DNA from 4 places in the Mesorhizobium sp. M0778 genome. Region 1 is predicted to be linked to each of the others. Evidence: predicted binding sites of a transcription regulator. Region 1 holds the regulator's gene; each other region holds the start of a gene.

Region 1 (4,771 bases):
CTTCATGTATCTGGGTGAACTGGTAGAGTTCGACCGGACCGAGAAGATCTTCACGTCGCCCCGCGAGAAGCGCACGCAGGATTACATCACCGGCCGCTTCGGCTGAGCCGTTCCGATCACGCATATGAGGACAGGACCATGGGCGAACACACAGTCGCTTCTTTCGACGAGGATCTCGAGCAGATCAGCAAGCTGATCCGCGACATGGCCGACCTCGCCGGTTCGATGGTCGGCGGGGCGACCAAGGCCCTGTTGAATTCTGACAACGTGCTGGCGCAACGCGTCGTTTCCGACGATGCCATCATGGATGCGCGTCAACGCGAACTGGACGACCGCGCCATCACCCTGATCGCCAAGCGCCAGCCGATGGCCCACGATCTGCGCCATGTCGTCGGGGCGATCCGCATGGCCGGCGATCTCGAACGCATCGGCGACCTTGCCAAGAATATCGCCAAGCGTGTGAGTGCGGTCGGCCTTAGCGTCACACCGCGCGACCTATCGCATTCCATCGATGCGATGGCGCAGCTGGTGCTCATCCAGGTGCAGGGCGTCATCGAGGAGTATGCTGCAGGCGATGCGGCCGCGTTGGCCAAGCTACGCGCCGCCGACGAGCGCATCGACGTCAAATATACGTCGGTGTTCCGCGAACTGTTGACCTACATGATGGAAGACCCGCGCAACATCACCGCTTGCACGCATCTGCTGTTCTGCGCCAAGAATCTGGAGCGGATCGGCGACCATGTCACCAACATCGCCGAAAATGCGTATTATGTGCTGACCGGCGAGCAATTGCCGGTCAATCGTCCGAAGCAAGACGAAACGACAATGTCCGCACCGGCGACATGATGGGGGTGCCCAGCCGATGATCGCACCACGCATAATGGTGGTGGAGGACGAGGAGCCGTTGGGTGTGCTGCTCCGCTACAATCTCGAATCCGAAGGCTACCAGGTCGAGGTGGTGACACGCGGCGACGAAGCCGAGATCCGTTTGCAGGAGAATGTGCCCGATCTTCTGGTGCTCGACTGGATGATACCAGCGGTTTCCGGCATCGAGCTCTGCCGCCGGTTGCGGGTGCGCCCCGAAACCGAACGGCTGCCGATCATCATGCTGACCGCGCGCGGCGAGGAGAGCGACCGGGTACGCGGTCTTTCGACCGGCGCCGACGACTATCTGGTCAAACCGTTTTCGACACCGGAATTCATGGCCAGGGTCAAGGCGCTGCTGCGCCGCGCCAAGCCGGAAGTGCTGTCCAGCGTGCTGAAGGTCGGCGACATCGTGCTCGATCGCGAATCGCACAGGGTGTATCGCAAGAAGACCGAGATCCGGCTCGGGCCGACCGAATTCCGGTTGCTCGAATTCATGATGCGGCATCCGGGCCGCGTCTTCTCGCGCAGCCAGTTACTCGATAATGTCTGGGGCGAGACGATCTATATCGACGAACGCACCGTCGACGTGCATGTCGGGCGGCTGCGCAAAGCCGTCAACAACGGCCGCATGCCTGATGTCATCCGCACCATCCGCGGTGCCGGCTACGCGATCAGGGAAGATTGACCCGCCCAGTCAGGCTACGTTCTTTCTGACGCCGGGCCTCATTTGCGCGCCCGGCGCGAAAATCTGCTGGTCGACGAAGCTTAACGCCCGCATTGCACAGCCTTCGCGGATCAGCGGCAATTCGTTCGGCTCGGTATCGAAGGAGATCGAGCCCGTATGCTGGCCGCCGGCGGTCTGGGCGATGGCCTTCCGCAAGGCCGGCTCGATCAGATCAAAGGCGGCGGCACTGGCGCCGACCATTGCGACCGGTGCCGGATCGATCAGCGCGAACAGCGAGCCGAGACCGAAACCCAGCGCTTCGCCGGCCTTGCGGTAGGCTTCGCGTTCCGGCCCGTCCTTCTCGCGCGCCCGAACCGCCAGCGCGCGCATGTCGGCGTCGCTGACGTCGGCGACCGGTTGGCTGTCTTCGCTCATCTGCGTGGCGTTGCGCCAGATGGCGTAATTGCCGGCATAGGCCTCGATGCAGCCGCGCCGCCCGCAACGGCAGAGCGCGCCGCCCGGACGATGGATCATGTGGCCAAACTCGCCGCCCGAGGAATGCGTGCCGGTGAACAGCTCGCCCTTCAACACCAGCCCCATGCCGATGCCGTGCGAAAGCAGGATGGCGATGAAGTCGTCGCGATAGCGATCCGGATCGCGCCAGCGCAAAGCCACCGCCATCATATTGCAGTCGTTCTCCACCGTGGCCGGGATGCCGAATTCATCTTCCAGCATGTCGGCAAAGGCGATGTCCGTCTGGGGCGTGATCGGCGACCACAGCATGGCGCGTGCAGGGGAGTCGGTAATTCCCTGAATCGCCAGGGCGATGCGGGCGACACTGCGGACGTCAAGATCTGGATCGTCCAGCCGGCGCCGGACGATGGCCATGCATTCGCGGATCAGTTCGTCGCGCGGCATGGTCAGCGTGTCCAGCCGGCGCTGTTCCTCGGCGACCACCTGCCCCGCATAGTCGATGATGGCGGCCGACAGGAAATTCAGCGACAACACCACGGTCAGCACCGCCGCCGCTTCCGGATTGAGGGCGAGGCCGACCTGCGGACGACCGCGTTTCAACGAAACGGGTTCGCTTGCCTTGCTCTCGGCGAGGATGCCTTCCCGTATCAGGTCGGAGGAGATCGCCGATATGGTCGAATGGCTGAGGCCGGTGGTTGCGGCGATCTCCGTACGCGATGGCTGGCCGGCCCGGCGCACGGCCGAGATCACCATCGCCCGGTTGCGCCGGCGCAAATCGTCATGGCGGATTCCGACCGACATCGTTTTGCTTTCCTCCCGGTTTGCCGCGGCCGCTCATGAACCGGAAGCCGTCGGTAATGCCGACAAATAGTGTCGGATGAGGCAAATAGTGTCAGATGCAGGTGGCGCTGTCATCGTTTATTCCGAAGCTCGAAAAAAGTCGCAGCAACATCAAAATCCATCAGAATCGATGTTGACAGCAGCGGGAGATCGGGCCAGTATTTTTTCGAGGCTCGAAAAAATTAGCGCCTCTAAGCTGGCCTTTGGGGCCAATTGGTCACGCCGTACGCGGCGCAGGGAGGATATGATGAAGAAATTCACGACCGCCATTCTGGCGGGTGTCGCCATGACGCTGGCGCTTGCGTCGGTGGCGCAGGCTAAGGACAAGGTCATCGGCGTTTCCTGGTCGAACTTCCAGGAAGAGCGCTGGAAGACCGACGAAGCCGCAATGAAGGCGGCCATCGAGGCTGCCGGCGACAAGTATATCTCCGCCGACGCACAGTCCAATCCGGGCAAGCAGCTAACCGACGTCGAGAGCCTGATCTCGCAGGGCGCCAACGCACTGATCATCCTGGCGCAGGACGCCTCGGCGATAGGGCCGGCCGTGCAAAAGGCGCTGGACGAAGGTATTCCGGTTGTCGGCTACGACCGGCTGATCGAGAACAAGGACGTCTTTTACCTGACCTTCGACAACAAGGAAATCGGCCGCATGCAGGCCCGCGACGTGTTCAAGGTGAAGCCGGAAGGCAACTATGTCTTCATCAAGGGCTCGGGCGCCGATCCGAATGCCGATTTCCTTTTTGCCGGTTCGATGGAAGTGCTGAAGGACGCCATCGACAGCGGCAAGATCAAGAATGTCGGCGAGGCCTATACCGACGGCTGGCTGCCGGCCAACGCTCAGAAGAACATGGAACAGTTCCTGACCGCGAACGACAACAAGGTCGATGCGGTGGTCGCCGCTAACGACGGCACTGCCGGCGGCGTCGTCGCCGCACTGACGGCGCAAGGGTTGGCTGGATCGGTTCCGGTCTCGGGCCAGGACGGCGACCACGCCGCGCTGAACCGCATCGCGCTCGGCACACAGACGGTCTCGGTGTGGAAGGACGCGCGCGAGCTCGGCAAGAACGCCGCCGAGATCGCCTCGCAATTGGCCGACGGCAAGCAGATGACCGACATTGCCGGCGTGAAGGATTTCACCACGCCCGGCGGCAACACCGTAAAGTCCCTGTTCCTGACCCCGGTCGCCATCACCAAGGACAACCTCAACGTCGTCATCGACGCCGGCTGGATCAAGAAAGAAGAGGTCTGCGCGGGCGTGGCGGCGGGCGCTGTTCCGGTCTGCAACTGATCCGAGTTTCCGAGAAGTCCGAACGCCGCGGCCGCTTGCCGCGGCGTTTTTTCAAGAAAGAATTGTTTTTCCGCTTCCGGCGGATAACTTCTAGGCTGCTTCCGGCATCCGCGGCAGACGGCAACCCGGCGGGAGAAACATCATGACCGACACGACTTCCAACACGCCGGTCGACAGCTCGACGGCAGACCGGGCGCGGGAATCGGAGCTCGGCGTCGTTGCCCGATTTCTGAAGGCAACCGAACTCGACACGCGCATGCTCGGTATGGTCGGCGCGCTGCTGGTCATCTGGGTCGGGATCCACATACTGTCGGGCGGGCTCTTCCTGACGCCGCGCAATCTCTGGAACCTTTCGGTGCAGACCTCGTCGGTGGCGATCATGGCGACCGGCATGGTGCTGGTCATCGTGATGCGCAACATCGATCTTTCCGTCGGCTCCGTGGAAGGCGTGATCGGCATGGTGATGGGCGTGGCGCAGGCCGAATTCCTCGTCCGCATCATGGGATTTCAGCTTGGCAGCCCCTGGCTGTGGGTCATCGCACTGGCCGCCGGCCTGGTGCTCGGCCTGGCTATCGGAGCGTTTCAGGGTTTCATCATCGCCTATCTCCAGGTTCCTGCCTTTATCGTGACGCTCGGCG
Region 2 (4,771 bases), on a different contig from region 1:
TCGTGCACCAAAACCGAGAGATGCCGTGCAATGAAACACCTGCTTGACCGCCCGATCTGGAGCGCGCTTCAGACGCGACATCAGGCCTTCGCGCAAGGTGGCAACCTCGCCAGGCGACATCGGCCGTCGATTGTTCCTTTCGCCGCCACTGGCGCGGACGACGCGGAAAGCCTGCGGGCGCTCGAAAAGCTTGTCTCCCCGGGCGAGAGTGTGATCCTGCTTCAAGCGGACGCCATTGCTCTGCCCACGGGGCTTTCCGCGACTTCGACCGCGGCCGGGGTTCAGATGATTGCCGAGCAGCCATTGCAGATCGTGTCCGACGGGCGCGTGCAACGTCTGACGCGAGACGACGCCGCTGAGATGCTGGCTCTGGCGTTGGTCACCAAGCCTGGCCCATTCACGCTCGAAGCCTTGAGCCTGGGCGATTTTTGGGGTGTGAAAATCGAGGGCAGACTTGCAGCAATGGCCGGCGAGCGCATGAAGCAACCTGGCTATACCGAACTCAGCGGAGTGTGCTCACATCCGAAATTTCGCGGCGGTGGCCTGGGCAAGCTGTTGTCCATATTCGTGGCAAACCGGATAGTGGCGCGCGACGAAATTCCCTATCTCCACGCTTATGCCAGCAACGCCACGGCCATTAGACTTTACGAGTCCATTGGCTTCAGGTTGCGAAGCACAATGAATGTGGCCGTGGTTCAGCGCACCGAATGATTCGTCGGCGCATAATGCGTAGCATGGATGCATCCCGCATCGGGAAAGGAAGGATTTCGTATCGCCGAAATCCTTCCTTGAGACTGCAAGACCTTGCTGCGTGTCAGACCGCGATCTTGCCACCACCTTGCCTGGTGATGGCAACGACCGCCGGCCGCACCGGCATGTCCGGCTTGAAGTCGGGCCAGCGGGTCGACAAATCCTCATAGTAGGACGGACGGCCGAAAGCCTCCCAGTCCTCGCCACCGTCGCCTGGATGCTGGACGGCAACGAAAGCGGTCTGGTCGTCCGGCGCAAACAGGGGACCACACATTTCGGCGCCGATCGGCACGCGGAAGAACAGTTTTGAGGTCGCCCGCGCCGGCCCTTCCGTATCGACCGCCCACAGACCGTCGGTGCGGCCAGTGGCCTTCGGACCCTGACCGTCGGTGGCGACCCAGAGGCGGCCGGTCGAATCAACCGCGCAATTGTCCGGCATGCCGAACCAGCCATTGGCCGTGGTTGCGGTCGAGAAGGTGGCGCCGACTGCCGCAACCGAGGGATCACCGCATTTCAAGAGCACCTCCCACTTGCCCTTGGTGGCGGCAAAATCGCCGCCGTCCTCGACGATCTCGATGATGTGGCCAAAGGCATTTTCGGCACGCGGGTTGGCGGCGTCGACCTGATCGGCCTTGCGCTTCGAATTGTTGGTCAGCATGACATAGACCTTGCCGTTGGCGGCATTGGGCTGGATGTCTTCAGGGCGGTCCATCTTGGTGGCGCCGAGCAGGTCGGCGGCGCGGCGCGTCTCGATCAGCACGTCGGCCTGGCTGGCAAAGCCGTTCTCCGCCGTCAGCGGCCCTTGGCCGAAGACGATCGGCAGCCATTCGACCGAACCGTCGTCGGCAAACTTGGCGACATGCAAGGTGCCGTCGTCGAGCAAATCCATATTGGCGGCGCGGTCGTCCGGATTGAACTTGCCTGTGGTGACGAACTTATAGACATAGTCGAAGCGCTCGTCGTCGCCGAGGTAGAAGACGACACGGCCATCCTTGGCGACGATCGATTCGGCGCCCTCATGCTTGAAGCGGCCCATTGCGGTGCGCTTCTTCGGCACCGAAGTCGGATCCTGGACGTCGACCTCGACGATCCAGCCAAAGCGGTTCGGCTCGTTCGGCTCCTTGCCGATGTCGAAACGGTCGTAATGCGCTGCCCATTCATAAGCACCTTCGGGAATGCCGAGGCGCTTGTAATTGGCGGCTTCCTTGTGGCCTTGCGGCAGCTCGCCCGAGAAATAGCCGTGGATGTTCTCCTCGGCCATGACATAGGTGCCCCACGGCGTGACGCCGCCGGCGCAGTTGTTGACGGTGCCGACAACTTTCGTGCCGCTCGGGTCGGCGCTGGTCTTGACTCGGTCATGGCCGGCGACGGGGCCGGACAGCGCGATCTCGGTGTTGGAGGTGATGCGGCGGTTGAGCTTGCCGTCGCGAACGACCTGCCATTTGCCGGCTTCCTTGCGGATCTCGACAATGGTGCCGCCATGCGCGGCCATCTCGACGTCGACTTGTTCCTTGCTGAGAGGCGCCTGCTTGGCTTTGCCATCGACGATGGTGACGAGGCCCGGAAACATCAGGTGCGGATTGGTGTATTCGTGGTTGACGACCAGCAGGCCGTGCTCGGCCGAGCCGTCGATCGGGATATAACCGACATAGTCATTGTTGTAGCCGAATTGTCTGGCCTGGGCTTCCGCCGACTGTTTTGTCGGATCGAATTCCGGCGAATCGGCGAACAGCGGATCGCCCCAGCGCAGCAGCACGTCGGCGTCATAGCCGGGTGCGACGTGATGCTTGTCGTCGATGCCGGCCTCGATCTCGTCGAAAGCGAAGGCGGAGCCTTCGGCGGCGCGGGCGTTGTCGGCGGTGATCAGCGCCAGCGGGCTGACGGTAGCGGCTATGGCCGAGACGGCAAGCGAGCCCTTGAGGAAGCCGCGGCGCGAGAACCGCGCGGCGATGATCTCACCCATGGTGCGGTTGTCGCTGGGATTGGCTCCTGGCCCATCGTTTTCCTCGAGCAGGCTGGTGCGGAAATGAGCGTCAGGGGTGCGATGTTCGGTCATAGGGCCTGCCTCTGGCTGGATGGATTGCTGGAGCGTTTTGCCTGGCCAATCCGGTATCGCCGGCAGGTCACAGTTTGATGACATGCCGGCTAATTGCCACCTGCGATTTCGTGCCCAACATCAGCCCCGCTTGACCGCGACCGGCGCTTCGGAAACAAGAGCTGCGGCAGCCGCGCAAGGATCGCATCGGGAGGAGCAAAAAGTGAGTTTCTGGGGACTTGGGCAGCTCTGCATTTCGACAGTGATCTTCCTGCTTGCGGCGACGGCGGCGAAGCAATGGGGACTGGCGCCGAGCTTTGGCAAGATCGTGCTGACGTTGGCGCTCTATTCGCTCGGCAATCTGATCATGCTGAGGCTGATCCGTGAATTCGGCATGTCGGTGTCGTTCAGCCTGTCAGCGGTGATCCAGCTGGTGTCGGTGAATGTGGTGGCGCTGGTCTTCTTCGGCGAGCGCGTCAATGCCTTGCAGGCGACCGGCATCGTGCTTGCCATCGCAGCTGTGGCGCTGATCACGCTCGGACCCTATCTGCAAAGGCTGTAACTGCGATCGGGCCGATGAAGAAGACCGCAAGCAGACTGCGCAACTGGCTGGAGTTCCCGGTTCTGCTGGCCGGGCTGATCATTGCCGGCGGGCTGTGGGGGTTCGAGGAGCTAATGGAGATGGCGCGGGCCACTACGCCGCATGCCTTCGATACCGAAATCCTGCTTGCCTTCCGCAAGGCCGGCCAACCCGACAATCCGATCGGACCGGCGTGGCTGGAAGGAGCGATGCGCGACATCACCAGCCTCGGCAGCGCCAGCGTGTTGGTGCTGATCACGGCAGCAATGATCGTCTATCTGCTCCTCATCCGCAGGCCAGGCGCGGCGCTTCTCATGTTCATCGCGGTAGCGGGCGGCCAGGTCCTGTCAAGCGTGCTCAAGTTCGATATAGATCGGCCGCGCCCCGATCTGGTCTCGCATCTCGCCGATGTGGCATCACTTTCGTTTCCGAGCGGCCACGCCATGCTGTCGGCGGTGACATATTTGACGCTGGGCAGCATGGCGGCGCGGTTTTTGCCCGGGCGGACAACGAAGATCTATGTGCTCGGTCTGGCGGTGCTGACGACGGTGGTGGTCGGCATCAGCCGCATCTATCTCGGCGTCCACTGGCCCTCCGACGTATTGGCCGGCTGGTGCGCCGGCTTTGCCTGGGCGATGCTGTGCTGGCTTGCGGCCCGGTTCCTGCAGCGATGGCTCGGGCGGGCCGGCGGCACCTGACTCATGTCAGTCGATTTGCGGTCAAATCAGCCTGTTGATCAGGCCATGACCGCAGCCTGCCAGCAGGAAAACCATCGACAGCAAGGCTGTCGAGGTCGCCAACGCATTGAATATCTTCACCTGCTCATCCTTTTTGAGTCGTTGTCTGTGAAATCGGGATCGCAATGGATGTCCCGCCAAACGATGCCGAATTGTAGCATGCTAGCGCATCGGCTGGCAAAGAGTGCTGCATGTTTCACATATGCAAGATGATGCTTGAACCATCATAATGAAGGTATTACACGTGATATCGCAGACTCAGACGGGGGTTATGGCCGATGATCACTGCCGCGCAGATGCGTGCCGCGAGGGCGCTGGCCGGCATCGATCAGAAGACGCTCGCCGAGCGCGCCGGGGTTTCGCTTCCAACCATTCAGCGCATGGAAGCGAGCGACGGCGTGGTCCGGGGCGTGGTCGATACGCTGATGAAGGTCATCCAGGCCCTTGAAGAGGCCGGGGTCGAGCTGATCGGCGACAACCAGGCGAGCGAGCGTGGCGGCAGGGGCGTTCGCCTCAAGCCTGTCACGCCGCAGAACCCGCAAGGCTGACGGTACTGCCGCATCGCCGAAAATCGAAATCGATTTTCGGATAGTCCAATGCGCGGTTCAAAAGTGTTGGAGCGTACCTGTGCGTCGATTTGGACGCACGCCGCTCCAAGTCGCGACGGCG
Region 3 (4,771 bases), on a different contig from region 1:
CCGGCGATGCCGTTGGCCGGGTGGAAACCGGAGATGACGCCGAGCGCCGAATAATGGGCTTCCTCGCGGCCGCTCAGCACCTGGATCTCGGTCTTGAGTACATCCTCGGCGCGGTGGATGAAGTCGGGGCCGTTGACCGCCTCACGGGCGGCGGCGGTCGCCAACACATACATGCGCTCGGCGCCGGCCTGGTCGGAGAGCGCGCGGAAACGGCGGAACTCTTCCATCGAGCGCGTCACCGCCTCGGGATCGAGCTTTCCGGTCGAAACGATGCCGCGGCCGAGGCCGGCGAGCATCTTTTCGTTGAACAGCAAGGTCGGCGAGCGCGCCAGCCCTTCATAGATGACAAGACGGATCGAGTTCGACCCGATATCGATGATGGACAGCGGTCGGCGGTCCTGAAGCCGGCCCTGGGACGCTGAAATCATCAGCCCGTCGCTGCGTTCTGTTTCTTGCGGCGCTTGAACTGCGCGATGCGCTTGGGCGCATGCGACTTCAACGCATCGCCCCGTCCGGACAGGCTCGGATTGGTCATGAAATATTCCTGCGCGTTGAACGGTTCCTCGCCCTCCTCCAGCACAACGCGCCGGGAGGTTCCGTCAGCCAATACGTCGAAACTTTGCTGGTTGTCCATGATGTTGCCGAGCATGATCTGGCCGAGCACCTGTTCATGCACAGTTGGATTGGTGATCGGCACCATGGTCTCGACCCGGCGGTCGAGATTGCGCGGCATCAAATCGGCCGAGGAGATGTAGACGATCGCCCCGTCCGAGGGCAGGCCGTGGCCGTTGCCGAAGCAATAGATGCGGCTGTGCTCGAGGAAGCGGCCGACGATCGACTTCACCCTTATGTTCTCCGACAGGCCCGGCACCTGCGGTCTCAGGCAGCAGATGCCGCGCACGACGAGATCGATCTCGACGCCGGCGCGGCTGGCATCGTAGAGCGCATCGATGATGATCGGATCGACCAGCGCATTCATCTTCATCCAGATGCGAGCCGGCCTGCCATCCAGCGCGTGGCCGATCTCGTCCGAAATATGCTTGAGGATGCGGTTGCGCAGCGTGAACGGCGATATGGCCAGCCGCATCTGCTCGGCCGGCTCGGCATAGCCGGTGATGAAATTGAACAATTGCGCGACATCGCGCGCGATCGTCGGATCGGTGGTGAAGAAGGACAGGTCGGTGTAGATGCGCGCGGTGACCGGGTGGTAATTGCCGGTGCCGAGATGCACGTAATTGCGTAGCCTGCCATCCTCGCGCCGCACCACCAGCGACATTTTCGCGTGGGTCTTCAGCTCGAGAAAGCCGAAGACGACCTGGACTCCGGCGCGCTCGAGGTCGCGCGCCCAGCGGATGTTGGCCTCCTCGTCGAAGCGCGCCTTGAGCTCGACCAGCGCCGTCACCGACTTGCCGGCCTCGGCGGCGTCGACCAAAGCCCGCACGATCGGGCTGTCGTTGGAGGTGCGGTAGAGCGTCTGCTTGATCGCCACCACTTCCTGATCGGCCATCGCCTGGCGCAGGAACTGCACCACCACGTCGAAGGATTCGTAGGGGTGGTGGACGATGATGTCCTTCTCGCGGATGGCGGCAAAGCAATCGCCACCATGCTCGCGGATGCGCTCCGGGAAGCGCGGATTGTAGGGCGTGAACTTCAGATCGTCGCGAGCGACGGCGACGATCTCCGAGATCTGGCTAAGCGCCAGCGGCCCGGTAAGCACGCTGATGCGGCTGGCCGAGACGCCAAGCTCGCCGGCGACGAAGTCGCGCAATTCGGACGGCATCAGCCTGTCGAACTCGATCCGGATGACCGAGCCGCGGCGGCGACGCTTCAGCGCCGTCTCGAACAGCCGCACCAGATCTTCGGATTCTTCCTCGACCTCGATATCGCTGTCGCGGATGATGCGGAACGTGCCGGAGCCCTTGACCTCATAGCCGGGGAACAGCTTGCCGATGTAGAGACTGACCGCCTCTTCGAGCGGAACGAAGCGGACGTGATGCTTGCGATCCGGCAAGCGGATGAAGCGCCTCAGCGCTACCGGCAGGCGCAAAAGCGCGCTCATTTCCTCGCCGTTCTTGCGGTGGCGCAATTGCAGCGCCATCGAGAAACCGAGATTGGGAATGAACGGAAACGGATGCGCTGGGTCGATCGACAGCGGCGTCAGGACCGGAAACACCTGCTCCTGGAAATGGTCCTCGAGCCAGGTCTTCTCGTCCTTGGTCAGCGCATCGCGGGTGATGCTCTCGATGCCTTCCTTGTTGAGCTGCAGCATCAGCGCCGAAAGGCTGTTCTGCTGGTCCTCCTGCAGGCGCTCGACCTCGCGCAGCAATTGTTCGAGCTGCTGCTCGGGGGTGCGCCCGTCCGGGCTCTTCAGCACGATACCCTCGCGCACCTGGCCGGCAAGACCGGCGACGCGGACCATGAAGAACTCGTCGAGATTGGCCGCCGATATCGACAGGAAGCGAACGCGCTCGAGCAGCGGATGATTGGCGTTCAGCGATTCCTCGAGCACGCGCCGGTTGAATTGCAGCCAGGAAAACTCGCGGTTGACGAAGCGGTCAGGATTGCCGCCTTCGCGGCTCGCAGCCTCGATGGTGATGAATTCGCTTTGCACCGGCTTCAGTTCGTTCATGGTTCCTGCTCTTCCTACACCAGCCGTCGGCGCCAGCCTTAACCGGCTTAACTTATCCTCTGACAGGCTTTTGCGACAGTTTCATTTCATCGATCTTGCAAAGAGACGGGTTATGATCCAGATCCAATCGACAAGATCAGGAGACGACGATGGCAGGCGGTTCCATTCCCCATTTCCAGAACGATGCGGGCTATCCGGCAATCGACATCGGCGTCAAGGAATTCATGTGCACCGGCGCCAATCCGCCTTTCGACCATCCGCATGTATTTCTCGACATGGGCGACGACAATGAAAAGGTCTGCCCCTACTGCTCGACGCTCTATCGCTATTCGCCGAAGCTGAAGGCATTGGAAACGGTGCCGCCGGGCTGCCTTTATATCGACCAGGCCGCCTGATTCTTCCGCGACAAGCCTGATGCGAGAAACGCAGTCCCGGCATGTGGTCATCGCCGGGGCGGGCGTCGCCGGGCTGACCGCGGCACTGGCCTTCGCCGAGCGCGGCCATCGGATAAAACTGTTCGAACAGGCGCAGCACCTCGAGGCTGCCGGAGCCGGCATCCAGCTGTCGCCCAACGCGACACGCATTCTTCGACAACTCGGCGTACTCGATCGGCTGCTGCCGACGGCGGTGCGGCCGGAGGCGGTCGTGCTCAAGGATGCCGCCACGCTGGGCGAGCTGGCGCGCGTACCGCTTGGCCAGGCCGCCGAAACGCGCTGGGGAGCGCCCTATCTCGTTGCCCACCGCGGCGATCTGCAGTCAGCGCTGATGGCGCGGACAGCCGAGCGACCCGAGTTCGAGCTTGTCACCGGCGCGCGCGTCGGCAGCGTAGCATCCGGACCGAATGGCATCACCGCAACAGTCGAGATTGCCGGCACGACCATCGAAACCGAGGCATCGTTGCTGGTGGGAGCCGACGGCGTCTGGTCGTCGGTGCGAGAAAAGCTGGCCCGCACGGAGGCCGACTTTGTCAGAAGCCGATTCTCGGGCGAGCTTGCCTGGCGAGCCACGGTGGCCGCGGACAGCCTCGCCGGACAGGCCTTCGGCATGATCGGTGCGCCCGATTGCGTTACTGCATTCCTCTATCCCGACTTCCATATGGTCGCCTATCCGGTCAGCCGTGGCACTGCCTTTAATCTCGCCGCCTTCACCAGGGGTGAGCGAATCGCCGAGGGCTGGTCGGGGCATGCCGACCCCGCCAGCCTCGTCAGTGCCATGCGCGGTACCGCGCCGGCGCTGGTCCGTCTGGCGAGCGAGGCGGCGCCGTGGACGGCATGGCCGATCCACACCGTCGAGCAGCGGCGGTGGACGACACCGGAAGGCGTCGCGCTGATCGGCGATGCGGCGCATGCGATGACGCCCTTTGCCGCACAGGGCGCGGCGATGGCGATCGAGGACGCGGCGACGCTTGCCGGCTTCGTTGCCACCTCGCCTGCCGATCTCAGCGGCGCGCTTGCCGCTTGGGAACAGGCGCGGCGGCCGCGCGTCGCCCAGGTCGCCCGCCGCGGCGCGGTCAACCGCCTCGCCTGGCACGCGGCCGGGCCGGTGGCGATGGCCCGCAACCTGTTCCTGGCGATGCGCTCACCCGAAAAGCTCGCCGCCGATCTTGATTGGCTTTATGGCTAGCGGGCGCGCGAGTCTGGGGATCGGCGATAAAAAGCTCGATAGGCCGGCGGGACAGCGCCCCCCTCTGTCCTGCCGGACATCTCCCCCACAAGGAGGGAGATTGGCAGTTTCGGCGCCTTGCTAGGTCCTGCAAGGTTAGAGATTGGCGAAAGGAGGGCTCGAAGGATCGCGGCGTTGATCAGCCGGAACCCTCTTCAATTGTGAAGCCGCATCGACAGGCCGAGCGAGGCTGGCAGCGGGTTCCACCAGCCGGTGCGCAGCCCGGCCGTGCGCAGTGCCGCCGCCGTCCAGGTGTTGCAGCCGATCAGCGCGTTGAAATGGCCATTGGCTTCGAAGAAACGATCGAAGCGGGAATAGGCCGCATTCTCGATCGGAATGGCCCCGTTCGGCCCCCGCTGGAAGCTTGCCGCAATGTAATCGAGCAGCGCTGCAAAGCGTTCGTCGCCGATGTCGAAGCCGGCGACGTCGGGATGCGGCTCGGCGATGTCGCCGGAAATGTCGACATGCATCACCGAGGCA
Region 4 (4,771 bases), 140 kb from region 1:
TCAGCACCACGACCAGGATCGGCGGTACGATGGCCAGCATCGCCGTGACCATGACCAGGTGCCATTGGGTGTCGGCATCGGCGAAGGAAACCATCTTTCGCAGCGCGATGACGATGGTGTTCATGTCGTTGCTGTTGGTGACGAGCAGCGGCCAAAGATACTGCGTCCAGCCGTAGATGAAGAGGATCACGAACAGCGCGGCGATGTTTGTCCGCGACAGCGGTAACAGAATATCGAAAAAGAAGCGCCATGGACCGGCACCGTCGACACGCGCCGCCTCGACCAGTTCGCCCGGGATGGTCATGAAGAACTGGCGAAACAGCAGCGTTGCGGTGGCCGAGGCGATCAGCGGGATGATCAGGCCGGCATAGGTGTCGATCATGCCGAGATCGACCATCACCTTGTAGGTCGGCAGAATGCGCACCTCGACCGGAAGCATCAAGGTGATGAAGATCAGCCAGAAGAAGGTCATGCGCAGCGGAAAGCGGAAGAACACGATCGCGTAGGCCGACAGGATCGAGATGAAGATCTTTCCCACCGCGACGCCGAGCGCCATGATCGTGGTGTTGAGGAGCAGTCTGCCGACGCTGACACCGCCGATACGACCAATGCCGCCGAACAGCGCCTCGCTGTAATTGTTCCATAGCTGGTCGCCGGGCAACAGCGGCAGCGGCGGCCTGAGGATCGTTTGCAGCGTGTGCGTCGAGGCAACGAAGGTGTAGTAGATCGGAAAAGCCACGATCAATATGCCAAGGATAAGCACGGCATGGGCGATGACGGTGCGGAGCGGAGATTGGCCGATCATCGCTGCCCTCAGCCGTAATGGACTTTGCGTTCCACATAGCGGAACTGGATGGCTGTGAGCGCGATGACGATGGCCATCAGGATGACCGACTGCGCCGCCGAGTCACCCAGGATCAGATTGACGAAGCCGTCATTGTAGACCTTGTAGACCAGCGTCTCGGTCGTCTTGCCCGGGCCGCCGCCGGTGACGGCATGAACTATGCCGAACGTGTCGAACAGGGCATAGACGGTGTTGACGACCAGCAGGAAAAAGGTTGTCGGCGCAAGCAGCGGAAAGACGATGGTCCAGAAGCGCTTGGTCTCGCCAGCGCCATCCATGGCCGCCGCCTCGATCAGCGTTTTCGGCACCGCCTGCAGGCCGGCGACGAAGAACAGGAAATTGTAGCTGATCTGCTTCCAGGCAGCCGCCGACACCAGCAGGATCATGGCGTGGGTGCCGTTGAGCAGCGGGTCCCAGGCGATGCCGAGGCTTCTCAGCAAATAGGCCAACGAGCCGATCGAAGGATTGAACAAGAAAAGCCACAGCATGCCGGCAATCGCCGGCGCAACGGCATAAGGCCATATCAACAGTGTGCGGTAGAGGCCTTTGCCGCGCACGGCCTTCTCGGCCATGACCGCGAGCAGCAGGGCCACAACCATGGCAACGATCGCGGTCGCAAGCGAGAACACCACCGTGACCTTGATCGAGTTGAGGTAGGCCGGATCGGCCAGCACCTTCCGGAAATTGGCAAACCAGACGAACCTGCTCTTCAGCCCGAACGGGTCTTGCCTGAGCATCGACTGGTAAAGCGCCTGACCGGCCGGCCAGTAGAAGAAAACCAGGGTGATGGCGAGTTGTGGCGCCACCAGCAGGTACGGCAGGATCTTGTTGGGAAATACGACGCGTGGAGACAGGCTGATTTCCCTCGCTATCCAGGTGTCGCCAACGCGAGCTCGCGTGGGCGATATTTCAACCGACTAACGCATGTCGCCCAAAAGTGCGCAGCGGTTTTGGGATAACGACATGCATAAGAACAAGAGCTTAAAGCGCGTCGCATGTGGCCATTCAAACGCGACGCGCTTTAACCGAGATAATCTCGTCAGTTCTCCAGCGCTTCCTTGATCGCGGCGTTGCCGCGTGTGACCGCATTGTCGAGCGCCTGCTGAGCGGTTTGCTGGCCGGCCAGCATCTTCTCCAACTCCTCATTCTGGATATCACGCACCTGCGGCAGATTCGGCAGGCGCACGCCCTTCGAGTTGTCGGTCGGCGCCTTGCCCGTCATCTGCAGGATGGGTGTCTCGCGGCCGGGGTTTTTGTCATAGAAGCCTGATTTCTTGGTCGCCTCATACGCGGCGAGCGTCACAGGCAGGTATCCCGACTTCTGGTGCAGATATTTCTGCACATCGGTCTTGGACAGATAGGCAAAGAAGGCGGCAACACCCTTATATTCCTCGTCCGACTTGTTGCCGAACACCCACAGGCTGGCACCGCCCGGCGTGGTGTTCTGTGGTGCGCCCTTGGCGTCGCTATCGTAAGGAAGCTGGCCGATGCCATAGTTCATGCCGGACTTGACGATATCGCCGAGGCCGCCCGACGATTCGGTGAAGATGCCGCATTCGCCAGCGAGGAATATCTGCTTGGCTTCGGAGGTGCGACCGCCATACTTGAACGTGCCGTCCTTGGCCAGGTCCGCGAGCGCCTGGAAGTGGTTGACGAAAATTGGCGCATTGATCTTGAGTTCGACATCGCCGCCGGCCAGGCCGTTCTGCTGAGTGGCCCAAGGCACGTCATTCCACGCCGCGAAATTCTCCAGATGGATCCAGGTCAGCCAGGTCGAGGTATAGCCGCAAGGGGCGGCGCCGCTCGTCTTGATCTTCCTGGCAGCTTCCCACACCTCGTTCCAGGTCTTGGGCGGGCTGTTCACGTCGAGGCCTGCCTTCTGGAAAATGTCCTTGTTGTAGTAGAGGATCGGCGACGAGGAGTTGTAAGGGAACGACAGCATGGTGCCGTCCGGCTTCGAATAATAGCCGACGATGCCGGGCAGATACTGGCTCTTGTCGAAGGTCATCCCGGCACTGGTCAGCACATCGGCCGCCGGCTTGATCGCACCCTCGGCCGCCATCATCACGCCGGTGCCGACGTCGAACACCTGGAGGATATCGGGCGCCTGGCCGGCGCGGAAAGCGGCGATGCCGGCATTCAGCGTCTCCGGATAGGTGCCCTTGAACACCGGAACGAGCTCATAGTCGCTCTGGCTGGCGTTGAAATCCTTGGAGATCTTGGCGACGACCTCGGCGTTGGCGCCGGTCATGGCGTGCCACCAGCTGATCTGCGTGACGGCGAAGGCGGAGGTGGTGGAAAGCAGGGTCAAGGTGGCGGCAACACCGGCCGCGAAGCCGAAGAACTTCATGTTTCATCTCCCGTTTGTCATTGGCGAAAGGGGCACTCTCGCAAAGCCAATATGTGGCGCTGATGACAATCGGACAACGGTTTTGTTGCGGGTCAATGAACATCGCTTCCGGCTAAAGTGCGCTCGCTACCGAAAGCGTCGCCAGGAACTACATCACCGCCTTCTCGGCGGAGCGCATCGGTTTTCCCCCGAAAAGGCCCGCCTCATGGCCCGCGGGTTAACCATTCGTTAAAATCTCCAAGAGCTAATCAGTCACACCTCCCCTGTTATTTGGCAGACCGAGTGAACCCAGGATGCTGACGGTCTATAATTGTATTGTAAGTCAGCACGACCTGAGACTGGTCGCACTTGCCGCCCTCGTCTGCGGCATTTCTTGCTTCTCTGCAGTAAATCTCCTTAAGCACGTCGGCCGATCGACCAACCGAAACCGGCTTGTCTGGCTAATGATCGCCGCAACTTCGACCGGGTTCGGCATATGGGCGACGCATTTCATCGCCATGACTGCGTTTACGCCGGGAATACCAAACGCATATAGTCCGGGATTATCCGCCTTTTCGCTTGCCGCCGCCGTCATCCTGACCGCGCTTGGGATGTGGGTTGCCACCTTGCGCCGCGGCATCGACCATTTCCTCGTCGGCGGCGCCATTCTCGGTGGTGCCATCGCGACGATGCACTACATCGGCATGGCGGCGTTCGAGGTCGAGGGCCGGATCGTATGGAACCTGCTCCTTGTCGCGATATCGCTTCTGGCCGGCGGGACGCTCGCGGCAATGGCGCTCCTTGTCGTCTTGCGCCGCCCGTCCGCGCTCGCAACACTTGGTGGCTCCGCGCTTTTGACGCTGGCGATTTGCAGCTTGCATTTCATCGCGATGGGCGCGGTGTCGATCATTCCGGATTCCTCGATTGAAATATCCGAACATTCCATCGAGCCCATTTCCCAGGCCTTTGCCGCAGCGGTCGCCAGCCTGGTAATCCTTGTGCTGTCAGGCGCCGCGCTGTGGATCGACCTGCGCTTTCGCCGGCAGAGGCTCGAGGCCGATCGCATGCACGATCTCGCCAATGCCGCGGTCGAAGGGCTGATCGTTTGCGATGGCACACGCATAGTCAGCGCCAATGACAGCATGGCGAAACTGACGGGCACGGCGACAGCCACCCTGAACACGATGCAACTCGGCGAGCTGTTCGATGGACAGAGCGCAGCCGATGTATCCGGCTTCGGCGAACAGGCACAAGAAACGAAATTGAGGGGCAGCGACGGCACGAGAATTCCTGTCGAGCTGATCGCCAGGAAGATCGCCTACTGCGGCAGGCCTCATACGGTGCTTGCCGTTCGCGACATCCGTGAGCGCAAGAAGGCGGAAGAAGAGATCCTCCGTCTCGCGCATTTCGATCCACTTACCGGGCTTGCCAATCGGCGGAGCTTTTCTTCCCGGCTCGAAGCAGAAATCGCTTCGATGGAGCGTGGCAGCAAGGATGGATATCTGGCGCTCCTGCTGCTTGACCTCGACCGATTCAAGCAAGTCAACGACCTCTACGGCCACAGCGCCGGTGACGCCATGCTGCAGAAGCTGGCGCAC

What was found. The regulator PhoB, encoded in region 1, activates phosphate uptake and scavenging genes when phosphate is short. The targets are predictions, from matches to a motif close to TGTCATNNANCTGTCAT.
Region 2: NKI22_RS25505 (PhoX family protein) is a predicted target of PhoB. The motif match lies at 2,873-2,889, and genes of this name have one in related genera.
Region 3: NKI22_RS22220 (RNA degradosome polyphosphate kinase) is a predicted target of PhoB. The motif match lies at 2,702-2,718, and genes of this name have one in related genera.
Region 4: ugpB (sn-glycerol-3-phosphate ABC transporter substrate-binding protein UgpB) is a predicted target of PhoB. The motif match lies at 3,257-3,273, and genes of this name have one in related genera.

What each region holds. Positions count from the first base shown of each region.
Region 1 is NZ_JAMYPA010000001.1:534,087-538,857, forward strand. It holds gene pstB (phosphate ABC transporter ATP-binding protein PstB) at 1-106, shown strand, start outside; gene phoU (phosphate signaling complex protein PhoU) at 139-846, shown strand; gene phoB (phosphate regulon transcriptional regulator PhoB) at 863-1,552, shown strand; gene NKI22_RS02755 (ROK family protein) at 1,562-2,806, opposite strand; gene xylF (D-xylose ABC transporter substrate-binding protein) at 3,093-4,133, shown strand; partial or broken gene NKI22_RS02765 (sugar ABC transporter permease) at 4,276-4,771, shown strand, end outside.
Region 2 is NZ_JAMYPA010000023.1:15,617-20,387, forward strand. It holds gene NKI22_RS25495 (MarR family winged helix-turn-helix transcriptional regulator) at 1-34, shown strand, start outside; gene NKI22_RS25500 (GNAT family N-acetyltransferase) at 31-711, shown strand; gene NKI22_RS25505 (PhoX family protein) at 815-2,806, opposite strand; gene NKI22_RS25510 (hypothetical protein) at 3,009-3,347, shown strand; gene NKI22_RS25515 (phosphatase PAP2 family protein) at 3,362-4,063, shown strand; gene NKI22_RS25520 (helix-turn-helix domain-containing protein) at 4,381-4,650, shown strand.
Region 3 is NZ_JAMYPA010000017.1:83,727-88,497, forward strand. It holds gene ppx (exopolyphosphatase) at 1-428, opposite strand, end outside; gene NKI22_RS22220 (RNA degradosome polyphosphate kinase) at 428-2,629, opposite strand; gene NKI22_RS22225 (zinc-finger domain-containing protein) at 2,779-3,024, shown strand; gene NKI22_RS22230 (FAD-dependent monooxygenase) at 3,044-4,252, shown strand; gene NKI22_RS22235 (TIGR02117 family protein) at 4,447-4,771, opposite strand, start outside.
Region 4 is NZ_JAMYPA010000001.1:677,884-682,654, reverse strand. It holds gene ugpE (sn-glycerol-3-phosphate ABC transporter permease UgpE) at 1-805, opposite strand, end outside; gene ugpA (sn-glycerol-3-phosphate ABC transporter permease UgpA) at 814-1,698, opposite strand; gene ugpB (sn-glycerol-3-phosphate ABC transporter substrate-binding protein UgpB) at 1,884-3,194, opposite strand; gene NKI22_RS03510 (bifunctional diguanylate cyclase/phosphodiesterase) at 3,488-4,771, shown strand, end outside.